DNA from 2 places in the Paenibacillus protaetiae genome. Region 1 is predicted to be linked to the other one. Evidence: a T-box and tRNA genes for the amino acid it is inferred to sense, from the RefSeq annotation. Region 1 holds a T-box; the other holds one or more tRNA genes.
What was found. A T-box is a leader RNA that pairs with one kind of tRNA and senses whether it is charged. The one in region 1 lies ahead of leuS (leucine--tRNA ligase), so its partner is inferred to be a tRNA-Leu.
Positions count from the first base shown of each region.

Region 2: it has a tRNA-Leu gene. The T-box ahead of leuS (leucine--tRNA ligase) is inferred to sense a tRNA for this amino acid. The anticodon was not compared.

Region 1 is NZ_CP035492.1:1,778,595-1,789,793, forward strand. Features, by position in the region: gene ET464_RS19985 (ComEA family DNA-binding protein) at 1-477, opposite strand, end outside; gene comER (late competence protein ComER) at 612-1,451, shown strand; gene leuS (leucine--tRNA ligase) at 1,486-3,924, opposite strand; T-box leader at 4,003-4,218, opposite strand; gene ET464_RS08125 (sensor histidine kinase) at 4,435-6,366, shown strand; gene lplA (lipoate--protein ligase) at 6,440-7,432, shown strand; gene ET464_RS08135 (hypothetical protein) at 7,429-7,626, opposite strand; gene ET464_RS08140 (FAD-dependent oxidoreductase) at 7,801-9,732, shown strand; gene ET464_RS08145 (hypothetical protein) at 9,845-10,144, opposite strand; gene ET464_RS08150 (YwbE family protein) at 10,147-10,353, opposite strand; gene ET464_RS08155 (DEAD/DEAH box helicase) at 10,484-11,199, shown strand, end outside.
Region 2 is NZ_CP035492.1:464,085-475,283, forward strand. Features, by position in the region: gene ET464_RS20150 (GGDEF domain-containing protein) at 1-351, opposite strand, end outside; gene ET464_RS20155 (hypothetical protein) at 375-779, opposite strand; gene ET464_RS01955 (glycosyltransferase family 4 protein) at 906-2,066, shown strand; gene ET464_RS01960 (YkvI family membrane protein) at 2,179-3,222, opposite strand; gene ET464_RS01965 (hypothetical protein) at 3,311-3,991, opposite strand; gene ET464_RS01970 (xanthine phosphoribosyltransferase) at 4,188-4,757, shown strand; gene ET464_RS01975 (hypothetical protein) at 4,839-5,165, shown strand; gene ET464_RS01980 (hypothetical protein) at 5,275-5,469, shown strand; tRNA gene ET464_RS01985 (tRNA-Leu) at 5,619-5,703, opposite strand; gene ET464_RS01990 (divergent polysaccharide deacetylase family protein) at 5,965-6,723, shown strand; gene ET464_RS01995 (N-acetylmuramoyl-L-alanine amidase family protein) at 6,688-7,452, opposite strand; gene ET464_RS02000 (YqzE family protein) at 7,633-7,827, shown strand; gene ET464_RS02005 (hypothetical protein) at 7,818-8,717, opposite strand; gene ET464_RS20665 (YqhG family protein) at 8,930-9,247, opposite strand; gene ET464_RS02010 (YqhG family protein) at 9,226-9,873, opposite strand; gene ET464_RS02015 (DEAD/DEAH box helicase) at 9,870-11,199, opposite strand, start outside.

The DNA of each region.
Region 1 (11,199 bases):
AATATCCAGCTTTCCTGCCATGCTGCCGGAGGCTGCACCCGTCCCCGCTGTCCCCGCCGCCTCCGCTCCGGACGGCGCTTCAACCGCCCCGTCTGCGCCGGAACCGCCTGTCGTTGTGCCGGCAGATCCAGTTACAGCCGCGCCGCCTGTCCCGTTTGCCGCTTCTTGCCCTGCCGCAGCTGCATCTGCAGCACCGCTGCTGCCGGCTTCTCCCGCCGCACCGGTTCCGGCCGCACCAGCGCCGCCAGCCCTCTCCGCTCCGGCGCCATCCGTTTTGCCGGCGTCTGTCTCTCTGGCGTCGCCGCCTTCCGGGGTTATGCCTTCCAGCTCATCCAACGCCGCGGATGCCGCGCCGTTCACTTTCGTCCATCCCGGCGGCTCATGGTTTGGATGCTGCATCGCCATGACAAAAAAGATAACTGCCAGCAATCCGCAGCCGGCAGCTGCGGCTATTCTTCCATTTATAGTCCGGATCATCGTCTTTTCTCCTTTTCGCATAAAGTGACATACTCTTGTTACCATTCGAATAAGGTAAAGGAGCAGGTGAACTGCGCCGTTTCATAATATAGCATGATACTAAGCCGTGCTTGCCGGGATTGGAGGTTCCATGGATGAATGTCGGATTTATCGGAACAGGAACAATGGGCAGCTTGCTGATTGAAGCTCTCATCTCATCGGATGCGCTCGCTCCCGAGCAGATCAAAGTGAGCAACCGGACCCCCTCGAAAGCCGAAGCGCTTGCTCGCCGATTTCCCGGTTTGAAGGCCGTCCTTACCAATACGGAAGCGGCAAAAGGCTGCGAGATCGTATTCCTGTGCGTCAAGCCGCTTGAATTTCATAAAGTCGTTGCTGAAATTGCTTCTTCCGTTCAACCGGAACAGCTGTTAATCTCCATTACCAGCCCTGTTCTTATCGAGCATTTGGAGCAGAAGCTGCCCTGCAAAATCGCAAAAGTAATTCCAAGCATTACCAATTATGTATGGAGCGGCGCAACGCTTTGCATATACGGAACAAGGGTAACCGACCAGGACCGCGATACGCTGGAGCAGCTGCTTGGCCGGATTAGCGCGCCGCTGCGGATTGAAGAAGCTTACACTCGCATTGTGTCCGATATTTCCAGCTGCGGACCGGCGTTTTTTGCCCATTTGCTGGAGCAGTTCATCGAAGCTGCCGTTGAACAAACCGGCATCGAACGGGAAGAAGCGACCCGGATCGCCAGCGAAATGCTGCTCGGGACCGGACTGCTGCTTACCGAAGGCGGAATGACGCCGGCGCAAGTGCAGGACCGGGTCTCCGTGCCTGGCGGCATTACCGCGCAAGCGCTGGACATATTACGGCAGGAGCTGCCGGGCGTATTTACCAGGCTGGTGCATACGACACATGATAAATTCCGCGAAGACGTCGAAAAAGTCGAAGATCTGTTTAATGAAAAAGAGGTGAACGGTCCTTGAGTCAGGCCGCTCACCTCTTCTATGTTGCTTTTGCTTAGTTCGCTACGATGTTGACGAGCTTTCCTTTAACTGCAATGACTTTGCGGATCGTTTTGCCTGCAATGGCTTCTTTTACTTTATCCAGCTCTTTGGCAAGCTGCTCCATCGCGGCTTGTTCCATATCTGCAGCAATGGATGCGCGTTCCACAATTTTGCCGTTAACTTGAACGACAATCTCGACCTCTTGGTCAACGGTCCAAGCTTCATCATAAACCGGGAACGGCTCGTACGTAATGGATTCGCTATGGCCCAGCTTCTCCCAAAGCTCTTCCGCAATATGCGGAGCGATCGGCGAAAGCAGCTGAACGAAGTTTTCCATCGCTTTACGAGGCAGCACGTCGGTTTTGTAAGCTTCGTTGACAAAAATCATCAGCTGGCTGATTACCGTATTGAAACGCAGATTCTCGTAATCTTCCGTTACTTTCTTGATTGTGCGGTGCCAGGTCCGTTTGAACGCGTCCGTCGTTTCGCCGTCCGTCATTTTGCCGCTCAGCTGGCCGTCTTCGTTCACAAACAAGCGCCATACGCGGGACAGGAAACGGTAAATGCCTTCCACGCCGTTTGTATTCCAAGGTTTCGTCGCTTCCAGCGGACCCATAAACATTTCGTACATACGGAGCGTATCGGCGCCAAATTCGCCTACGATATCGTCCGGGTTAATGACGTTGCCGCGGGATTTGGACATTTTCTCATTGTTTGTGCCCAAAATCATCCCTTGGTTGACAAGCTTCTGGAATGGTTCCTTGGTTTCCACAATGCCAAGATCGTACAGCACCTTATGCCAGAAACGGGCATACAGCAGGTGAAGCACCGCATGCTCCGCTCCGCCGATGTACAGGTCAACCGGCAGCCATTCGCGCTGCTTTTCCTTTGAGCACAATTCGTCGTTGTTTTTCGGATCGATGAACCGCAAGTAATACCAGCAGCTGCCTGCCCATTGCGGCATCGTATTTGTTTCGCGGCGGGCTTTCATGCCGGTCTCGGGATCAACCGTGTTTACCCATTCGGTAACGTTCGCCAGCGGCGATTCTCCTGTGCCGGAAGGGCGGATGGCGTCTACATCCGGCAGAAGCAGCGGCAGCTGGTCCTCCGGAATCGTCTTCATCGTGCCGTCTTCGAGATGGATGACCGGAATCGGCTCGCCCCAATAACGCTGGCGGCTGAACAGCCAGTCGCGAAGGCGGTAGGTCACTTTGCCTTGGCCGTAGCCTTTTGCTTCCAGATGCTCGATCATCGCTTTGATCGCTTCTTCCATGCCAAGCCCGTTCAGAAACTCCGAATTGACATGCGGGCCTTCGCCTGTATACGCTTCTTTCTCAACGTCTCCGCCTTGGACAACCTCGATAATCGGCAGATCGAACTGCTTCGCAAATTCCCAGTCGCGTGTATCATGGCCCGGTACGGCCATAATCGCGCCTGTGCCGTAGCCTGCCAGCACATAATCGGCAATCCAGATCGGAAGCTTCGCGCCGTTCACTGGATTGATGGCATATGCACCGGTGAACACGCCGGTTTTATCTTTCGCCAGATCGGTGCGCTCCAGATCGCTTTTGCGCGCTGCCGCATCTTTGTAATCGGCCACCGCGGAGCGCTGCGCTTCGGTCGTAATGGCATCCACCAGCTCATGCTCGGGAGCCAGCACGCAATAAGTTGCGCCAAACAGCGTATCCGGTCGGGTCGTAAAGACAACCAGCGATTCGTCATGCCCGTCGATGCGGAATGTAACTTCTGCGCCTTTCGACTTGCCGATCCAGTTGCGCTGCATATCTTTAATGCTTTCCGACCAGTCCAGCTCTTCCAGATCGTCCAGCAGGCGGTCGGCGTAAGCGGTAATCTTCAGCATCCATTGGCGCATCGGCTTACGGATGACCGGATGGCCGCCGCGTTCGCTTTTGCCGTCGATAACTTCTTCGTTGGACAGTACAGTGCCCAGCGCCTCGCACCAGTTCACCGGCACTTCCGCTACATAAGCAAGCCCTTTTTTATACAGCTGGATAAAAATCCACTGCGTCCATTTGTAATAATCCGGATCCGTCGTGCTGAATTCGCGGTCCCAGTCGTAGGAGAAACCAAGCGATTTGATTTGACGGCGGAAGTTGTCGATATTTTTAAATGTAATATCACGCGGATGTTTGCCGGTATCCAATGCATGCTGCTCGGCCGGCAGGCCAAATGCGTCCCAGCCCATCGGGTGAAGCACGTTAAAGCCTTTCATCCGTTTGAAACGGGATACGATATCCGTTGCCGTATAGCCTTCCGGGTGACCCACATGCAGGCCGGCTCCGGATGGATACGGGAACATATCGAGCGCGTAAAACTTAGGTTTGCCCGCATCCTCTTTCGTTTGAAACGTCTTGCCTTCTTCCCATTTTTTCTGCCACTTCGGCTCCAATACAAGCGGATTGTAGCCGTTATTTTGCGTTTGTTGCGCCATTTCAGTTGACTCCCTTCTCATTCTCCAATAACGAGCTGCCGGCATTTACAAAAAAAACTCCCGCCCCAGCGAATTGTCGCTAGGGACGAGAGATTATTCTCACGCGGTACCACCCTAGTTAGCGGCAGGCATGCTTTGCCTCACGCTCACTTGTCGCCTTTAACGCAGGCCAGACGTTGCGCTCGCACGCAAAGCTCCAAGGCGAGTTCGTATCGCTGCAGGTCCGGCTTGCACCAAACGCCGGCTCTCTAAGCCTTGCCCCGCGATATTACTGCTCCTCTTCAATACCTTCAATATGATAAAAGATGGTTATTTTAGATTATAATGATGCATGGAATGGATGTCAAGATACGGCTGATTTCAACAAGAACCCGCCGGACCAGCTTATGAGCATATTTGTTTCCAGTCCTTTTTTTCTAAAAATATTATTTTCTGGAAAAAGGGAAAACTCGAAAGTTGTCGAATTAAAAAAGTTGGAAAATGATACAAATTAAATTGGAGTGGACTGAGATGAAATCGGCTCATTATCTGATGATTGGTGCTCTTATTTTTATAATCGGCACCATGTTTCAGATACAACAAGTTTCCTTAAATAACGAGTCGAAGCAAAATGTTTCGATCATTACCAAGTGGGACTATCAATGGCTTAACGAAAGCGGCCGGCCGTTCTCGGCGGCATGGGCGGATGATGCTGATCCAAACAAATGGGAAAAAGCGGATCCAAACAGCCCGATGACCAAACGGGCCAATCAAGCAACTGCCTTGTTATTGCGTGTTCAAATTCCCCCTCTTCCATACGCAACGCCGGGAATATGGCTGAAACGCGTATACGGCACTGCGGTCAGCGTGTCTATCGAGCATCAAAACAATCCGATCTATCAAATAGAAAGATCTTACGGTTACGATGTCAATTACGCGCTGCTGCCGTTAACAGGAATCGATAATGGGAGCAGCCTCATTATTTTATTGAGGCTGTCGGAAGAGAGACAGTCGCTGGAACCTGAAATGGTAGTCGGCGATTATTATCACATGCTGCCTCAATACGAAAGATTCGGCTTGATTGAGCTTTTTTACGGCGGTTCCTTCTTGTTTATCGCGCTAGCGATGGTTACATGCCTGTTTTTCTTGAAACGCGAGCAGCGGTCGATGTGGATGTCGTTATGCTTTATCTTTTTTTGTCTTGGCGTCATCATCGTGTCTTATTCGCCCGCCTTTTACCATCATTACGGCGCTTACGGCAAACCGCTCCTTGCAGGCTTCGATATTGCGCTCTTTCTCATTGCGCCGGCACTGGCCGTTTTTTTTGAACAAGTGCTTGGACCCGGCATATACGGCATGACCAAGAAGTTTAGGCAGCTGCTGATGCCCGCTACAGCCATACTGGTACTGCTATGGGTGCTCGGCAAGACGGTCGTGCCTTCAATCAGCCTGAGCCTGCTTGAGGTTTTGCCGGTTACGATAATGGGTTCAATCTTGTTCATCATTCTCATGATTCATTCCATCGGTTATGCCAGTAAAGGCAATCAGGATGCCATTATTCTTCTGGTAGGCCATTCAGTGTTTACTGTTGTAACAATGCTGGAAATCATCCGGTACTTTCAGGATGAAACCTATCATTTGATCTACTGGAAGTGGGGGCTGCTCCTCTTTTTGCTGTCGCTTATCGCTGTGATGGGACGGCAATTTTCCGCCAATCATGATCAGCTTGTTCAATACTCCCAGGAGCTGGAAATGTTTAACCGGGAAATTCAGCGGTCGGAGAAAATGGAGCTGATCAGCCAGCTGGCCGCTTCCATTGCGCATGAGGTACGCAATCCGCTGCAGGTTACACGCGGTTTCCTGCAGCTGCTCGGCGAAAAAGCGGTCGAAAAAGACCGCCAGTATCTGACTCTGGCGATTGAAGAGCTGGACCGCGCTTCCGGCATTATTACGCAGTTTCTTACGTTTGCCAAACCGCAGATGGACGATGTGGCCACCTTTAACATCACCGAAGAGCTGTACACCATTTACGACATGCTGAAGCCGCTTTCCGTTATGCAAAGCGCAACACTGGAGCTGGTGGCAGAGCCTGAATTGTATACGGTAGGCAATGCGGACAAGTTCAAGCAAGCGGTAATCAATATGATAAAAAACAGTCTCGAAGCAACGACCGAAGGCGAGGGATGGATTAGAATTCATGCAGCGGCCGAGCGCAAAGAAATTGTGATCCACGTGCTGGACAACGGTGAAGGGATCGACCAGGAAGCGATGAACAAGCTGGGCGAGCCGTATTTTTCGAGCAAATCAAAGGGAACCGGACTTGGCCTTATGGTCACCTTCCGCATCATCGAAGCCATGAACGGCACACTGCGATTCAACAGCACGAAAGGAGAAGGAACAGCGGCAGCCATAAGGCTTCCTGCGGCAGCTGCCCCGAAGAAAGAAGCCCACACGCCGGATTAAGCGCCCCGGATATGAAAAATCGTTCTTTTGGCGGTATAATAGGATCATTCGTTTAGTAAAGGAGAAATGGCCTATGCGATTTATCGACAATAACCATATAACGGATCCGACTTTAAATCTGGCGCTGGAAGAGTACATATTGCGCTCGCTGCCTGATGATGACGACTATCTGCTGTTTTATATTAATGAACCGTCGATCATTATCGGCAAAAACCAGAATACGGTCGAAGAAATTAACGCGGAGTATGTAGAAGAGAACGGTATTCATGTCGTACGCAGGTTGTCCGGCGGCGGCGCCGTATACCATGATCTCGGCAATCTTAACTTTAGTTTCATTATGAAAGACGACGGCAAGTCGTTTCATAACTTCCAGAAGTTTACCGAGCCGGTGGCTGCGGCGCTTCGGAAGCTGGGGGTTGATGCGGAGCTGTCCGGACGGAACGATCTCCAGGTCGGCGAGCGTAAAATTTCCGGCAATGCGCAATTTTCAACCCGGGGCAAAATGTTCAGCCACGGCACACTCTTGTTCGATTCGGAAATTGATAATGTTGTCTCCGCACTCAAAGTTAATAAAGAAAAATATATCTCGAAAGCAACCAAATCGATTCGCAGCCGCGTTGCCAATATTGCAGAGTTTCTAAAAGAGCCGATGACCATCGAGCAGTTCAGGCAATATTTGCTGGATACCATTTTTGAAAATCAGACTCCGATTCCAACCTATGAGCTAAGCGAGCAGGATTGGGCGAATGTGCGGAAGCTTGCGGACGAGCGCTACCGGAACTGGGATTGGAACTACGGCCGTTCGCCTGCCTTCAATGTCCGCCAAACCAAACGGATTGAAGGCGCCGGCACCTTTGATGTGCGACTGCAGGTTGAGGAAGGAAAAATCGTGGAGGCTGCCATTTACGGCGATTTCTTCGGGCGGGGCGAAAGCGCGGAGTTTGCGGACAAGCTTGTAGGTCTCCGGTACGACGCCAACGAGCTGCGAAACTTGTTGTCTTCGGTTGACCTGTCTTATTATTTTGGGCCGGTTACCGAAGAAGAATGGCTTACGCTGCTTATTTAATACAGGCAATTCCAATTGAATGGCTTGCCCGGAGCGATGAAGCGAGTTTGTGCCCGCATCATCGCTCCGGGCATTTTGAGCATGTCTGATTTTGCGATAAAAGCCGCTGTTTTTCCTGTTTTTTCGCCCGAAACCGGGAAGAAACGCCATTTCTCGACGCTATTATTTTCCCATTTTATGAAAAATCTCGCCAACAGGCGATTCTGCTAGTATAATGAAGAAGTTCTAGCAAAATGGCTGTTAAACAGAGGACATATATTCCAAATTAAGGAACTCGCAGAATGCTAGAACATTTTAGTCTTTAGGCGCGTCAATAGTACATAAGCCGGAGCTTAAGGATGTATGTTTTATGGGGAGGAATCATTAATTTGAGAAACAGGCCGCTTCTCACATGGTCAGTCAGTGCACTGGCAGTGGCCGTCATGCTCGTTGGGGCGTTGACGTTGATATGGTATTTAAAGCAAGACAAACACGAAGCCGCAATGGTTACCCAGCCGCTGCTTCCGGTATTATCTGAGTTATCCATTCAGAACGATTATGATGTCATTGTCGCCGGTACGGATCCGGAAGGAATTACAGCAGCCATATCAGCAGCCAGAAACGGGCTTAAGGTGTTGCTCATCGACGGGCATAACCGCGACAAGCTTGGCGGGCTCATGACAATCGGCGAGCTGAACACGCTGGACTTAAATTACTCTCCATCGCAATCCTTCATCAATAAAGAGCTTGGCAAACAAAGTTTTCTGAACAACGGCATATTCCTGGAATGGTTTAAACAGGTGGAAGGCTCTTCGTTTGATATCAATACGGCGGCCAATGTGTTTTACCGGATGGTAAAAGAAGAGCCAAACATTGATCTTCAAATGAAAGTTCAGAAGATGACACCCATCATCGAACAAAAAGGGGCTTCCGGCAAAACGGTCATCGGCATGCATATCGTGGATGAATCCGGCGCGGCAAAAGATATTTATGCGAATACGGTTATCGACGCTACGCAGGATGCCGATATTGCCGCTGCCGCAGGAGCCTCTTTTACGATAGGACGCGAAGATATCGGCAGCAAAAGCGACCTGATGGTTGCTACGCTTGTATTCCGGATGAAAGGCGTTACGCCGGAAATTTGGAACGAGCTGGCTCATTACAAAGACGCCGGATCGGATAAAATGAGCATCTGGGGTTATGACGAAGCTAAAAACTACCCGTCTTCCGACCCTAAAAAAGTGAAATTAAGAGGTCTTAATATCGGCCGCCAAAACGATGGCTCGATTCTGATCAATGCGATGCAGCTGTTTAACATTGACCCCCTTGATCCGCAGTCGGTTGCTCAAGGGGTTGAAATCGGACAGAAGGAAGCCCCTCTTATCGCTAATTATTTAAAAAGCCATTTCGACGGGTTTAAAAACCTGGAATATGCCGGAACGGCTAACGAGCTGTATATCCGGGAATCCCGGCATTTAATCGGCGAATACCGCTTGAAGCTTAAAGATTTGATGGAAAACAAAGACTTCTGGGATGCAATTGCTTACGGTTCTTATCCAATCGACATTCAAAGCATCTCATCAGGCGGCTCCGGCACAGTACTGATGAAGCCGAAGCAATACGGCGTGCCGTTCCGGACGCTTGTACCCAAAGATATCGACGGGCTGCTTGTAGTCGGCAGATCCGCCAGCTTCGATACCATTCCGCATGGCAGCGCCCGGGTTATTCCGCTTGGCATGGCTACAGGGCAAGCGGCAGGCGCAGCCGTAAAAATCGCGAAAGACAACGGCATTACGCTGCGTGAACTGTCCAAATCCGAGCCGCTGATCGATCAGCTGAAAAAAACGCTGGTGAAGCAAGGCATGGATTTAACGATGAACAAAATTGAAGCACAAGACTACGAGAAACATAAAGATTTCAACGGTCTTGTCGCCGCTGCCAGCATGTATTTAACATCCGGAGGATACAAGAACGACAGCTGGAAACTAGACGAGCCTACCAACATTCAGCGTTATTTGAACCAGCTGAGGCAGGTAAGGAAGTTCCATGCCGACAAGCTTGCAGGCGACCCTTATACAGCAGTTGATTCTATTCAAGACCCGATCCAGAAACCGCTGACGCTGACGATGGCGGCTTCGATGCTGACGGCGATGATTGGCAATGAGCAGGATGAACAGCATTCCGTTGATTATTTGCTGAAAAAAGGCTGGCTCAAGCAGGAGACTATCGACTCCATTACCGATCCGGCGCATCTGACAAACGGAGACGCTTATCAGATGCTGTACGATTTGTCGGTTTCGCTTATGAAGCTGGAATTTTAAGGCGCTCCTAAACCATGCACAAAAAGCTTCTAAATACCACTTGTGTGGCGTTTAGAAGCTTTTTTATTAGGACTGGACGAAAGCCCTTATACCTGCGCTCTCCCTTTATAAGCTACAGCTTAAACCGCTCGATATGTGACTGCAGCTGCTCTTGAAGCAAAATTTGTTTTTGTTTGGGGCCAATCAGATCAAAATGCGGATAAAGCTCTCTAACATGAATATATTTAGGGTTCAAGCCGTTTCGCCTGCACCAATCGGCCAGTTTTTCTATATTCGAACACCCTACCTTCGTTACCGTGCGAATGCCCGGAAACCGCGGGTCCAGCCAATAATGCGTCAAATAAGCAATTTCCCCGCTGGACGCTTTATTTTTCCAGTTCTGCAGCTCTTCGCGGGATATGCCAAATGCCATCGTTAGACACCACTTCCCTCTACGATACGCTTAACTCTTCCGACCTGGCCGTCGGACAGCCTGACTTTAATCCCATGCGGGTGGTTCGGCGAATTGGTAAGCAGCTGCGCCACAGTCCCTCTTGTCAGTTTTCCTGTCCGCTGGTCTTGTTTTAAAACAATATCAACCGTCATTCCGGGTTTAATCGCCGATCGTTGTGTGCCGTCCATGCTGATTTCATCCTTTTCCGCCTAAGTTTTTGTTTAAATAGCATATCACAGCCGCCTTCAGGATGCACTTCCGTTACGCTAATGTTATACTAGTCGTTATACGATGAAACGAAATGAGGAAATCTAAATCATGTCTAGCGCATTTACAACGCTTGGAGTTCATACGGAACTGGCACAGTTCCTTCGAAATAACGGCATTACGGAGCCGACTCCCGTCCAAACCCAAACAATCCCCCTCCTTCTGCAAGGGCAAGACGTCATTGCCCAGGCACAAACCGGGACGGGTAAAACGGTTGCTTTTATCGTGCCGATCCTGCAGCAAATCAACACGCAAAAAGATCAGGTTCAAGCACTGATATTGACCCCGACGCGTGAACTTGCCATTCAAATTACCGGAGAGCTGAAAAAACTTGCTCCTGCTGTTGGCGCTTCCGTACTTGCCGCTTACGGCGGCCAGGATGTGGAGGCGCAAATTCGCAAGCTGAACAACGCCCCTCATATTATAGTAGCAACTCCAGGAAGACTGCTGGACCATATGCGCCGCGAAACGGTCAATTTGGGCAAGCTGAAAATGCTTGTTTTGGACGAAGCGGATCAAATGCTTCATATGGGATTTTTGCCCGAGGTTGAAACAATCGTGTCTCAGACGCCGAAAGCGCGTCAAACGATGCTGTTCTCTGCCACAATGCCGGATGCCATCAAACGTCTCGCCGGCGAATATATGAAATCGCCTGCCGATATTCGGATCAAAACCGCACATGTGACGCTGGACAATATAAAGCAGCTTGTTCTCGAAACAACAGACCGGGCCAAGCAAGGCGCTCTCATCCGGCTTATCGAGCAGCA
Region 2 (11,199 bases), 1.3 Mb from region 1:
AACGCCCTTGGATCGCTTCAGCAGTTGATCTGCTTTGGACTGAAAATGCCTGCGGTTGTACAAGCCGGTTAACCCGTCCGTGATCGACGACTGATACGTCGTGCGCAGCCGCTCGATCACCCATTCGAATAGAAGCAGGAACAGCAGCGAGAAATAAACGACAGGCAGCACGCCGTCCAGTATGATCAAGCCGTCCGCTTCGCCGTGAAATACATAATCGTTTGCAAGCTTCGCAAGCTCATAAATGAAATACACAATTAAAGAAGCCGAAAATTTAAGGTTTAGCTCTACGCCTCTAGTATCCAGCAAGATCATAAACGTTACGATCAGCCCATAGAAATTAAGCGCCAAAAAATGAAGATCGCTTGCTTCGCTTAACGGGCGGCCGCCCGGAGGGCGAAAAACAGCTGTGCGGCTGCAATCAGGAACGCAGCGGCGGTCATCACAATAAAAGGCGTTGCCTTCAAGCGGGCGGACCGCTGGGCGTAAAGCCTCAACAATACATAGTTGATATTGATGAAAGCGGCGGTCTGCAGCAGCGAAGCCGACAGCTGCAGCCATGGATGCGCATCATGGCCGCTGTAAGGAGCAGCCGTAACCAGAATGCGCTGGATCATGAATACCGGTATGGATAAAATAAGCAGCCTGTAATTTTTTTTGTTGCGATAGCTGGCGTAAAGCCGGATGGACATAAAAAGCATAAGCACTAAAATCGTGATAGCAGAAGCGGAGCAAAAAATTTGCCCATTTGGACCTGCCAGCCATGTTATAATTGTCATGAGCAACCACCATTACTTCATTTGATAATGTTGCAATAATAGAAACATATGTTCTACTATATCATAGTTATATTTGAACAGCCACTATAGGCTGCGATTATTCGCCTGATCAAGGAGGTAGGAACGTTGAATATTTTACAAGCTTTGTTTTTTCCCCCGGAGCAGCCGGGCGGCGTGTCCTCCATGGTCCCTTACATTCAAGAACGCTTTAACAAGCTGGGCTGGGAGATGGAACTGTTCTCCTTGCCGAAACGAGTGCGCGGCAAAGGACAAGAAGAAGTCAAATTTGAAACGTTCGACCATACTCCCTTTATCGGCAGCAGTCCGATAATTGATAAGTATTTGCAGACGTATCGGGATTACGTATGGTGGACCAAGCTGCGCCTCAAAAAATCGTACGATATCATTCATGCCCATCATCCGATCGCGGCGCTCGTTATGAAGCAGCTTTATCCGGATACGCCGGTGATGATGACCATCCATTCCAGCTTTGAAAGAGAGCTGATTCTGAACGGCCGGATTAAAGAACACGGCGTGGAGCATCAATTTTTAACCGCGATATATGGCGAGCTGGAAGCGAAAATGGATAAAATTTTAACCGTCTCCGAATCGTTCCGGAGTTACGTCGCGCCTTATATTAACGAGCCGGATAAAATCAAAGTGATCCCTAACGGATTTGATGAGAAGCGGTTTAAGCCAAGTCCGCATGAGAATGCTGTTACGCAGTTTATTACGGTGTGCCGGCTCGTTCCCGCAAAAGGGATTGATGTTTTGCTGAAAGCTTGCGCGGAGCTGAAGCGCAAAGGTCATCCGTTTGTCCTCCATATTATCGGCGACGGGCCGATCCGTCCGGAACTTGAAAAAATGGCGGTTGAACTCGATCTGTACGACGATATTATTTTTTACGGCTATATGCTTCATCCGGAGGAATTTATGCCGTTTTTCGACGTGTTTGTGCTGCCTTCTCGTGCGGAAGCATTTGGTTCGGTGTTTGCGGAAGCGGCGCTTTGTTTTCTCGCGCTGATCGGCACCAACGTCGGCGGTATTGCGGAGCAAATCGAAGACAGCGTAAACGGCTTGCTTGTGCCGCCGGAAGATCCGGAAGCGCTGGCCGATGCTATGGAGAAAATGGTAGTGGATCCTTCATTCCGCTACGAACTGGCGCGCTCCGGATGGGACCGGGCCAAAAAAGCCTACTCGCTTACAAGAGTCATTTCACAGCTGAAGAAGGTTTACTTGTCATTGAACCAAGCGGAGATTTCTGCTGCGGAAGATCCGGAAACCTGATTAACATGAAGCATAAAGCATAAAAACGTCTGCTAGCCTCCGCTGTTGACTCGGAGCGCTTGCAGACGTTTTTTTTTAGTTGTGTGCGGCAGCTGCATTTATCTCTTATAGGTTAAACGCGTCTTGCCATTCGTTTGCGGATCATTAGGTACAGCCAGCCCATGCTGATAAAGCCGAATACAGGGTAAAGCGTCGAGAGAAGCGGGCCGAAGCCAATTTGGCTGGCCAAATAACAGATCATCAGAATGCTGAATGTAATCAGGCTGCGCGAGCCTCCCGTCCGCTGCTGCAGCTGAAGGGCAAGGCCGTATATATCTGCAATTAGCGTTGTGAAAATTTCGGCGAAAATAAGAAACGTATATACAAGCTGCACACCGTAGCCAAGCTGTTTGGCAATGCCGCCCATGGGGATTTCGTATTGCGTGACGCCGGGCATATGCGCCGATAAAGCAATGTGGCCTGCCAGCAGCAGAAACCCGATGCCCGCTCCTCCGACCCAGGAGCCGATTATGATCGCCTTGCGGTCGTTTACTTCTGCGCCAAGCGGGACGAGCACCGCCTGCGACATGGACAAGTTAAACGCGGTGTATAAGAAAGGAGCGGCAAGCGCGGACCAGAACGGCTGGTCGGTCGGCAGCGTCAGGAACCGGTCCGATTCCGGCATATGAAACGTATTTGTCATGACAAGAAAGGTGAACAGCAGCATAAGCGGGACAATAACCGCATTAACGGCCAATATGGCCTTCATCCCTTTACGCAGCAGGAAGAAGCAGCCGACCATCGTAATAAGCAGCCCGGATTGGTAAGATATATTCCAGTTTTCATAAAAAATTGTACCGGCTCCGGCCAGCATAACAGCAGTTACGCCAAGCAAAATAAAGAGCATAAAGTGACTGATCCATCGTCCGTAACGTTCGCCAAACAGCACTTTGTTCAAATCCTCATATGATTTGGCTTTAATTTCACTGGAGAGCAGCATCATCTTCATGCCCAGCCAAACAAACATCACGGTGGCGACTGCAATCATCGCCGTCCCCCAGTAGCCAAACCGGGTAAAAAACTGAATAATTTCCTGGCCCGTAGCAAAACCGGCGCCAACCACCGTACCAATATAGGTGGCTGCAATTTGAAGCACCTTACCTGTTCGTCCCAGCATAGCGAGCCCGTCCTTCCTTCAAGCTTTCATTTAAGCATATGAAAGCAGTTGGACGGGCATGACAGGTTGTTGAAGCAGGAACATGCCATTAATCGGAAAGCAGTTTCAACGAGACGACGGCGCCGGCTTCCGGATCCAGATCAAGCAGCAGACTTGCGCCTTTAGCTTCGTAGGTTAAACGGTAAGCAGTCTGGGAAGAAGGCTTGCCCAGCGTTTGAATGGCGGCTTCCGGCGTTGAACCGATTTGAAGTTCGCCGATGCCGCTCGGAATGAGGCTGCTATGAATTTCAATAAATTGAACGTGCTGCTCGCTGCTGACGCCAACAGAATATCCCTCATATTCGTAAACGGTAACCGTTTTGTCGCCGTCCGGGAGGTCGTAGCTGTCCGAAGGGTTCCCGAAACGCTCCTTCAAGCTGCCGAAGAATTCCCCGATGGCTATATTCATAAGGGCGGGCTTGTCCTTATTCCAAGCAGAGGCGTCGCTTGCACCGGGATGAAGCTGTTCAGCGGCAGCGCCGCTGACGGGTTCCTGCTCGCCGCTTTTGGGCGTCTGGCCCGGACCTGTTGCATGGACGCCCTTCTCCTCGTTGTGAACATTGGCCAAATACGATTTTTGCGGGCTGTCGGTCACCGGGTATACCTCATGATCGCCTATCATAACGGAGCTTTCAGGAAGATAGCGCGGACTGCTCTGACAGCCGGCTGCCGCCAGCAGCAGGACCGCAGAAGAACCTATGAGCAGATGCTGCAAGGCGATACGTTTCATCTCTTCCTGCCTCCTTAATCATCAGTTAATGCCGTTTCTCATTAAACGTCCAAAGATGGAAAAAGTTTCTTTTTTTGAAGCGATTTGAAAAGGTTAAGCTGCTGTAAAGCGGGTTCTATGATTCCGGTTGCTTATATCGCACGAATTGTGGTACGTTATCGAAAAGGAATTTGTAGTCGAAGGGAATTGGATAACGATGGACATTTTAAAACAAAAAATTATCGAACATGGCGATGTATTGTCAAACGACGTATTGCGTCTGGATGCTTTAATCAACCATCAGGTTGATCCAAAGCTGGTGATGGAGATGGGCAAGGAGTTTGCGCGCATATTTGCCGGAGAACAGATTACAAAAGTTATTACGATTGAATCGTCCGGTATCCCTGCTGCTTTCGCAACGGCTTTGCAGCTGGAGGTGCCGATGGTGTTCGCCCGCCGCAAAAAAACGCTCATTGCCGATCCGGATGCTTATTGCGAGCGTGTGCCTTCCTTCACGAAAGGCATCGTAACCGATATTATGGTGTCCAAAGAGTATCTGTCCCCGAATGACCGGCTGTTATTTATTGATGACATTATTGCCAATGGAGATGCTGCGCGGGGGCTGGTGAAAATTATCGAGCGTTCGGGCGCGCATCTGGTCGGGCTTGGCGTTGTGGTAGAGAAAACATTCCAATCCGGAGGGAAATCGCTGCGTGAGCAAGGCGTTCGGCTGGAGCCGCTCGTTCGGATTTCTTCCTTGAGCAACGGCGAAATTACATTTGAGTAACAAGTACCAATTAGAAATTCCTTTTCCCGTATGCCGTTTTCGCTTATAATGTAGAAGTGACGAGGGGAGGCAGAAAAAATGATGGAGAACATGTCAAACGATTTTATGAATACGAAACTGTCCGACGCCAAAGTTCACTTTGAACGCGCGCTCGACTGTAAGCATACGGAATTTGACGATCTGTATCCGTACATGATTGAACATCCGCAATTTTTCTGGTATAAACGTTATGTGGCCTGGTCGGAGCTTCTTACGATTGTGAAGCTATGCAATGAATTGGATATGGAATGGCGTTCCGAATTTACCGAACGTCAGGCGGAATACATTGACAAACGCGTTATGTCATCGCGCGTGCTGGATGAATGGTACGAAACCGAAACCAACGATTCCAAAGAACATGTTGGTTAACTCGCATTCTATATAAGACCCCGTTTAGCCGCCCTGGCTAAAGCAGGGGTTTTTCTTTTACATAACCCGCTTCAATATGCATTGGGGCTAAGCCTAAGGAGGAATCGCAATGATTACAGAGGAAGAGCTGGACGGCTATCGTCAAAGCGGCGAAACGGTCCGTGTTATCCGTGATGAGATGGAAGTCAATGATGTATACGGCATTATCGTGGCTTGGGATGAGGAGTCCGTTGTCATCCGGAAGCCAAGCCGGCGTGTCGTCAAGCTGAGCAGGGGCTACCGCTACGTTCCGGCCGGTCAATAAACCAAGCAGCCAATAGCGGAAGCTCCGGGTTTTGTTCCGACAAACGACCTGTGCGCTTCCGCTTGCCGCTTCTCTATCGCAAAGCCCAAAAAGAGCCGCCCTCTAAGCAGCTGAAAACCTGCGTTGAGGACGGCTCTTTTGGTTTAGGATGCGGTCGAGAGGACTCGAACCTCCACGGGGGGTTAGCCCACACGGACCTGAACCGTGCGCGTCTGCCAATTCCGCCACGACCGCATAAACAATAAACTGACATTTATTAATATAGCACCGGGGTGGACAAGCAGTCAAGCTTTCATTTTGCGACTTGCTGCGAGCGCTCAAGAAAATAATGGCATAATTTTAGGCGGATGCACAAACACTGTAAAGGCGGCTTTGCCGCGATACGGAAAGAGGAAGGTGCCATATATGAAGCAGGGTACATTACGCCATAAAGGGCAGAAGCGAGAAGGGTTCAAGCAAGCGGCTCGCCTGATCGCGGCTGCGGCGGCTGTGTTGATGCTGGGCTGCGGCGGACAAGCCTATGCAGCACAACCAAACGAACCGCAGGCCAAACGGCAGGTGGCGATCGTAATCGATGACTTCGGCAACCGGATGGACGGAACGGAAGAAATGCTGAAGCTCCCGGTCAAAATTACGGCGGCCATTATGCCTTTTATGCCCACGACGAAAGAGGATGCGGAGCTGGCCTACCGGCTTGGCCACGATGTCATTGTTCATATGCCGATGGAGCCTAACAAAGGGCTTAAATCCTGGCTTGGCCCCGGTGCGATTACAGCCGATCTGAGCGATGCCGAAATTCGCAGCCGGGTGGAAAATGCGATCGATAACGTGCCGCATGCGATTGGGATGAACAACCACATGGGCTCCAAAATCACCGCCGATGAGCGGATTATGCGCATCATACTGACCGTATGCAAGGAAAGAGGGCTGTATTTTTTGGACAGCCGCACCACTTGGAAAACGGTCATTCCGAAAGTAGCCGGGGAGATAGGCGTACCGCTCGTATCCAATGAGCTGTTTCTGGATGATATTTATTCGGAGCAGCATATTTTTAAACAAGTCGGCCTGCTGAAGAAACATCTGGAATCCCATTCCAGCTGCATTATAATCGGGCATGTCGGCGTTCCCGGCAAAAAAACAGCCGGGGTACTGAAACAGTCGATCCCCGGCATGATGAATTATGTTAACTTTGTCAAAGCATCCAGCATGCTGCCGGCTTCACCGGGTCAGCCATTTGTATTGCCGGATGCCTGAAGCAATGGCAGCGGCAATACGATTCTGCTGAAGCGGATCGGTCAGCATATGGCGATCCGCTTCATTGCTGAGAAAACCCATTTCCACAATAACGGCTGGCTGCTGAACGCGCCGCAGCAGGTAGAAAGGTTTGCCCTCCCGCGGCAGTGTGCGGGATTGCTGCTGGCGGTTCAGCGCATCCTGAATGCAAAATGCGAGCAGGGCGCTTTCGCCGCTGCTTTGGTGCAAGACCAGCGGCCCGCGTTCCGAGCGGTCTTTAGTCCAGTTCACATGAAGGCTGACGAGCAGCTCGGTCGGAATTTCCTCCGTCAGCTGACGCCGCTGGGACAGATCTTTACGGTGACGCGATGAAGAGGCATGCCAGCGGTTATCGTCGCTTAACGCATAATCGCCCGTCCGGTTCAGGACGGTAATGATACCTTGGCTGCGTAATAACAGATACAGTTTTTTGGCAATGACGAGGTTTATGTCTTTTTCTAAAATCGTGCCTGTTAATGTTCCGCTGTCAATTCCTCCATGGCCGGCGTCAATAAGCACAACCGCAGAAGGCAAATGAAGCTGCAGTCTTTCTCTGCTGTCAGCTCCATTATTGTGTCCGCTTCCCTGCACCTCGCTGCTGCCCGCTGTTCCGCTTTCCGGAGTAGCGGCTGCAGCCTTGCTTGGCGCGGTGCCAAAGGTAAACAGCAGGCATAACGCCATCAAGGCGTTTGCCATTGGTTGATATCGCATTTTGGTTCCTCCGCCATGATGAAGTCAATGGTTGTAGCGTGGCTTTTCGGAGGCAAACTCATACATGTTTACGGCAAGCGGCTTCGGGGAATGCTCTAAATAAACAAAAAGCTGCCGTCAGAGATTCCGCGCCTCGAGCGCGGGCGCCTCTGCCGGCAGAGAAAAAAGGCGGTGAAAATAATGGCAGGCGAAAACGAATATATCAAATATTTGACCCAACGGTTCGTCACCTATATGGACACGCCGCGCGTGGAGCGCAAGCAAACGAAAGTGCAGGAGAAAGCCGAACGCGAGCATTGGGTGACAAGATGGTTTGGCGTCGGGGCATACGGCGTCGTGTTATGGTGGAGAAGGCAAGTTCACCGTCAAAGGTAGAAGCCGCCTAGTTCATGGAGCAGCTGAAGCGGAATATAACGCTTGCTGCCGTCTGCTTCCGCTGCTTCAAGAGCGGCATACACCGTTTGATTGGCCCACTGCTGATATCCTGTAACCGCCCACACATAGCGGTATGCCTGATCGAAGCTTTCGGATGTATAAATAAGCTGTTTATGCTCCTTTAACAACATCTTCAGCTTGTCTTCCCCGGTATCGGGCAATGGTTGGCCGAGCAGCCAGGGCAGTGTGTAATAAGGGTTAAAAGAAGAATTCGCCGCTGAATCGGTTATATCGGCCAGCCCGATAGCCGGGAGTTGAAATAACAATTCGCTCCAGCGCTGCTGTTCTTCGCTTTGTGCTGCCGCCCAGGTTTGGCTGTCTACCGGCAGCCCTTCTCCGCTAAAAGCATCCGCATATTTCCCGTCCAGCTTCCAAGCCGCCATTAAAGGATGAACATAGATTTGATCCTGAACAGCCGCAGATGAAGGAATAAGTTCAAGGCGCTTTAGCGCCAGCTCAAGCATTGAAGCATCAAATGGGGGACGGCCAAGCCCATATTCGCCTAATTGGTATTGCTGTACATTATTGTTGGCAACCGCATTGACGACCAGGTAACCGACGCTGCCGTTGTCCTTCCGGACAATAACCAGCCAGCCATGCGTGCCTGGCCCGAGCGGATTAATGGAATAAGACGCGTTCTTCCAGCTTGCAAATTCAGGCTGCTTGGCGATGGCGGCGATCCATTCTTTGGCCGATTGCTCCACCTCGGTAGGGATGCTGCCTGTATTGTCCGGCGCGGCGTAAGTTGTCCAATTGAAGGGAGCGCTTACCGTTCCGAGCAGCAGCAACAACAACATTACCGTAAACCGGTATCGCTTCGAAAGGCTCATTCGACTTAACCTCCTGTCTCTATAAATCGCTGTAATGGGCATATCCGGTCTAAAAAACGGGAAGCAGCGCTTGTCCGCTTCTCCGCTGTTGTCTCATTGTAGCAATTCGTCAGAAAGAATACTGTTGCAACCTGTCAGGCACGAAGCGAAGCTTCGGGTTCTATTTTTGCCGTATCGGTGCGAATCGCGTCTCATTCCGTCTGATCGCCTCTTTATTCGATGCCTTCCAAATGAAAGATGCCGCAATTAATGGCGGATGCCGTCACGCGCGGCTCGTATTGCCAGCGGATTTCCGCCACGCGCTGATCATATTGCTCTTGAATGGCGTCTTTTCGCTCGCCTTCGGCATGCTTCAGCAGCGGTTCGTAATAAGAGTCAACCTGCGACAGCTCTTCGGCGAGCCTTGCCGATGCGCTTTCCGCCCAGCTGTAATCGTAATCCCTCAGCTTGCGCTCCAATGTCTGTTCAATTATGCTTAACGCTTTGCCGAAGGATAAGCCGTTTTTCGTCACATAAATATTGGCGGGCAAGCGGGGGTAAGCTTCAGTTCCAGCAGCCGGTCATGAAACCGCTCCATCAGCCGGCCTGTCGCCAGTGATACGCCAAACGAGTGAATCTCCTCGCGTTTGCGGTCGCAAGCGAATTCGACGCGTATATTAACGCCAAGCCATGCCGTATAAGGCGTTGATTGCAGCGGGAACTGCTGCCGTCTATCCGGTTCCTGAAACAAATAGACGTAGCTGCCTTGGGATCTGGCCGCGCCAAACAGCTGCTCCAACTTGCGCGAGCCGAAATAAACGTCCTCACGCGGAACCCGCGAATGCTGGAGAGCCGACGGGTTCAAGAAACCAAACGATCGGGATAATGCCGATTCGGCAGCGGCGTCAGCAGTGCCGGATTCCGCTTGCTTTTGCTGCCCTTGCTGCTCCTGAACCGCATCATATTTAGCTTTATCCGTCACGAACAAAAAAGTCATCGTTTCCGGTTCGGCGCCGGTCCGGTCGACAAAACCCCAATAATACGGCCGGTTGGTCAGCTCGCGGTCCGCTTGCGGCGACAGCTTCGCCACCAAGTGATGCGGGGATTTCTCAAGCACTTGGCAGCCAGTTGCATCTAAATAACGCTGCACGAATTTGTGTACCTGCTTCTCGTTCACGGCTGCACCTCCACCGTTTGTCCCAAACCGTCGAAAGCGCGGAACGTGGATGGATTAAGCACGCCGCTGTGGCTTTCTTCTTCCCGGAGCCGGGAGGAGATTGATGAGCCAAGCTGACTGATTTTCTCGCGCAATTCATTGTTGTCGCCGGCTTCCAGCATCGCTCTGGCAAGCCGCTGCTCAATGGATTCGTCTCCGTGCTCCAGCTTCTCCAGAATATGATCCAGCTCGCCGATCACCAGCTCAAACAGATTAATTTTCTCATGCAGCAAATGGACGATATGCTCCTCGATCGTGCCGAGCGTGCACAGGTTGTAAATTTTGACGTCTTCCGTCTGGCCCAGCCGGTGTACGCGTCCGATCCGCTGCTCTACCCGCATCGGATTCCATGGCAGATCGAAGTTGATCATATGGTGGCAAAATTGCAGGTTAATGCCTTCGCCGCCGGCTTCCGTTGCGATCAGCACCTGGGCGCGGCCGCGGAACAGATCCATCATCCAGTCCTTTTTGCCTCGGTTCATGCCCCCCCGGTAAGGCACGGCGATCATGCCTTTCTCCCGGAAAAAGTTAAGCAAATATTCCTGTGTCGCCCGGTATTCCGTAAATATGATCACCTTCTCGTCCATCTGCTGAATAAGCTCCATCGTTTTTTCCGCTTTCGTATTCGCTTGTATTTGGCGGATAAACTCGACCAGCTCCCATATACGCGGACGGAGCGGAGAGTCTTCGGCGGTCTTTTTGAACAGATTGACCAGCGTCAGGAATACGGCATCCCTGCTGCTGCACACCTCCCGCTGCAGCGTTACCAGCGACAGCATGCTCGTCAGATCGCCGCCGCTTTCGTCGAACCGCTCCCGGACAAACCCGGTCACCGCGTTATATAACGCCTGCTCCTCAGGCGACAGGGTAAGCGGGATGTTTTTGACAAAGCGCCTTGTAAAATGAATATCCCCATCACCCCGTCGGTTGCGGATCATAATGCCGGACAAAGCTTCCTGCAGCTGGTCTTCGTTTTTGGGCAGCCGTTTGTCAACGACGAAATTGGCGGCAAAATCGCTTTGTCCGCCCAGTTGTCCCGGCTTCAGCAGCGTAATAAGGTTGTACAGCTCGTCCAGATCGTTTTGCATCGGCGTCGCGGTCAGCAGCAAACAATATTTTTTGCGCAGCTGACAGGCAAACTGGTAGTTGGTCGTTTTTTTGTTTTTCAGCTTATGCGCTTCATCAATAATAATGAGATCATAATCGGTGCCTAACACGATATCGCGATGAGGATCCCGTTTGGCCGTGTCGATGGACGCAACAACGATGTCATTTTGCCAGGTATAT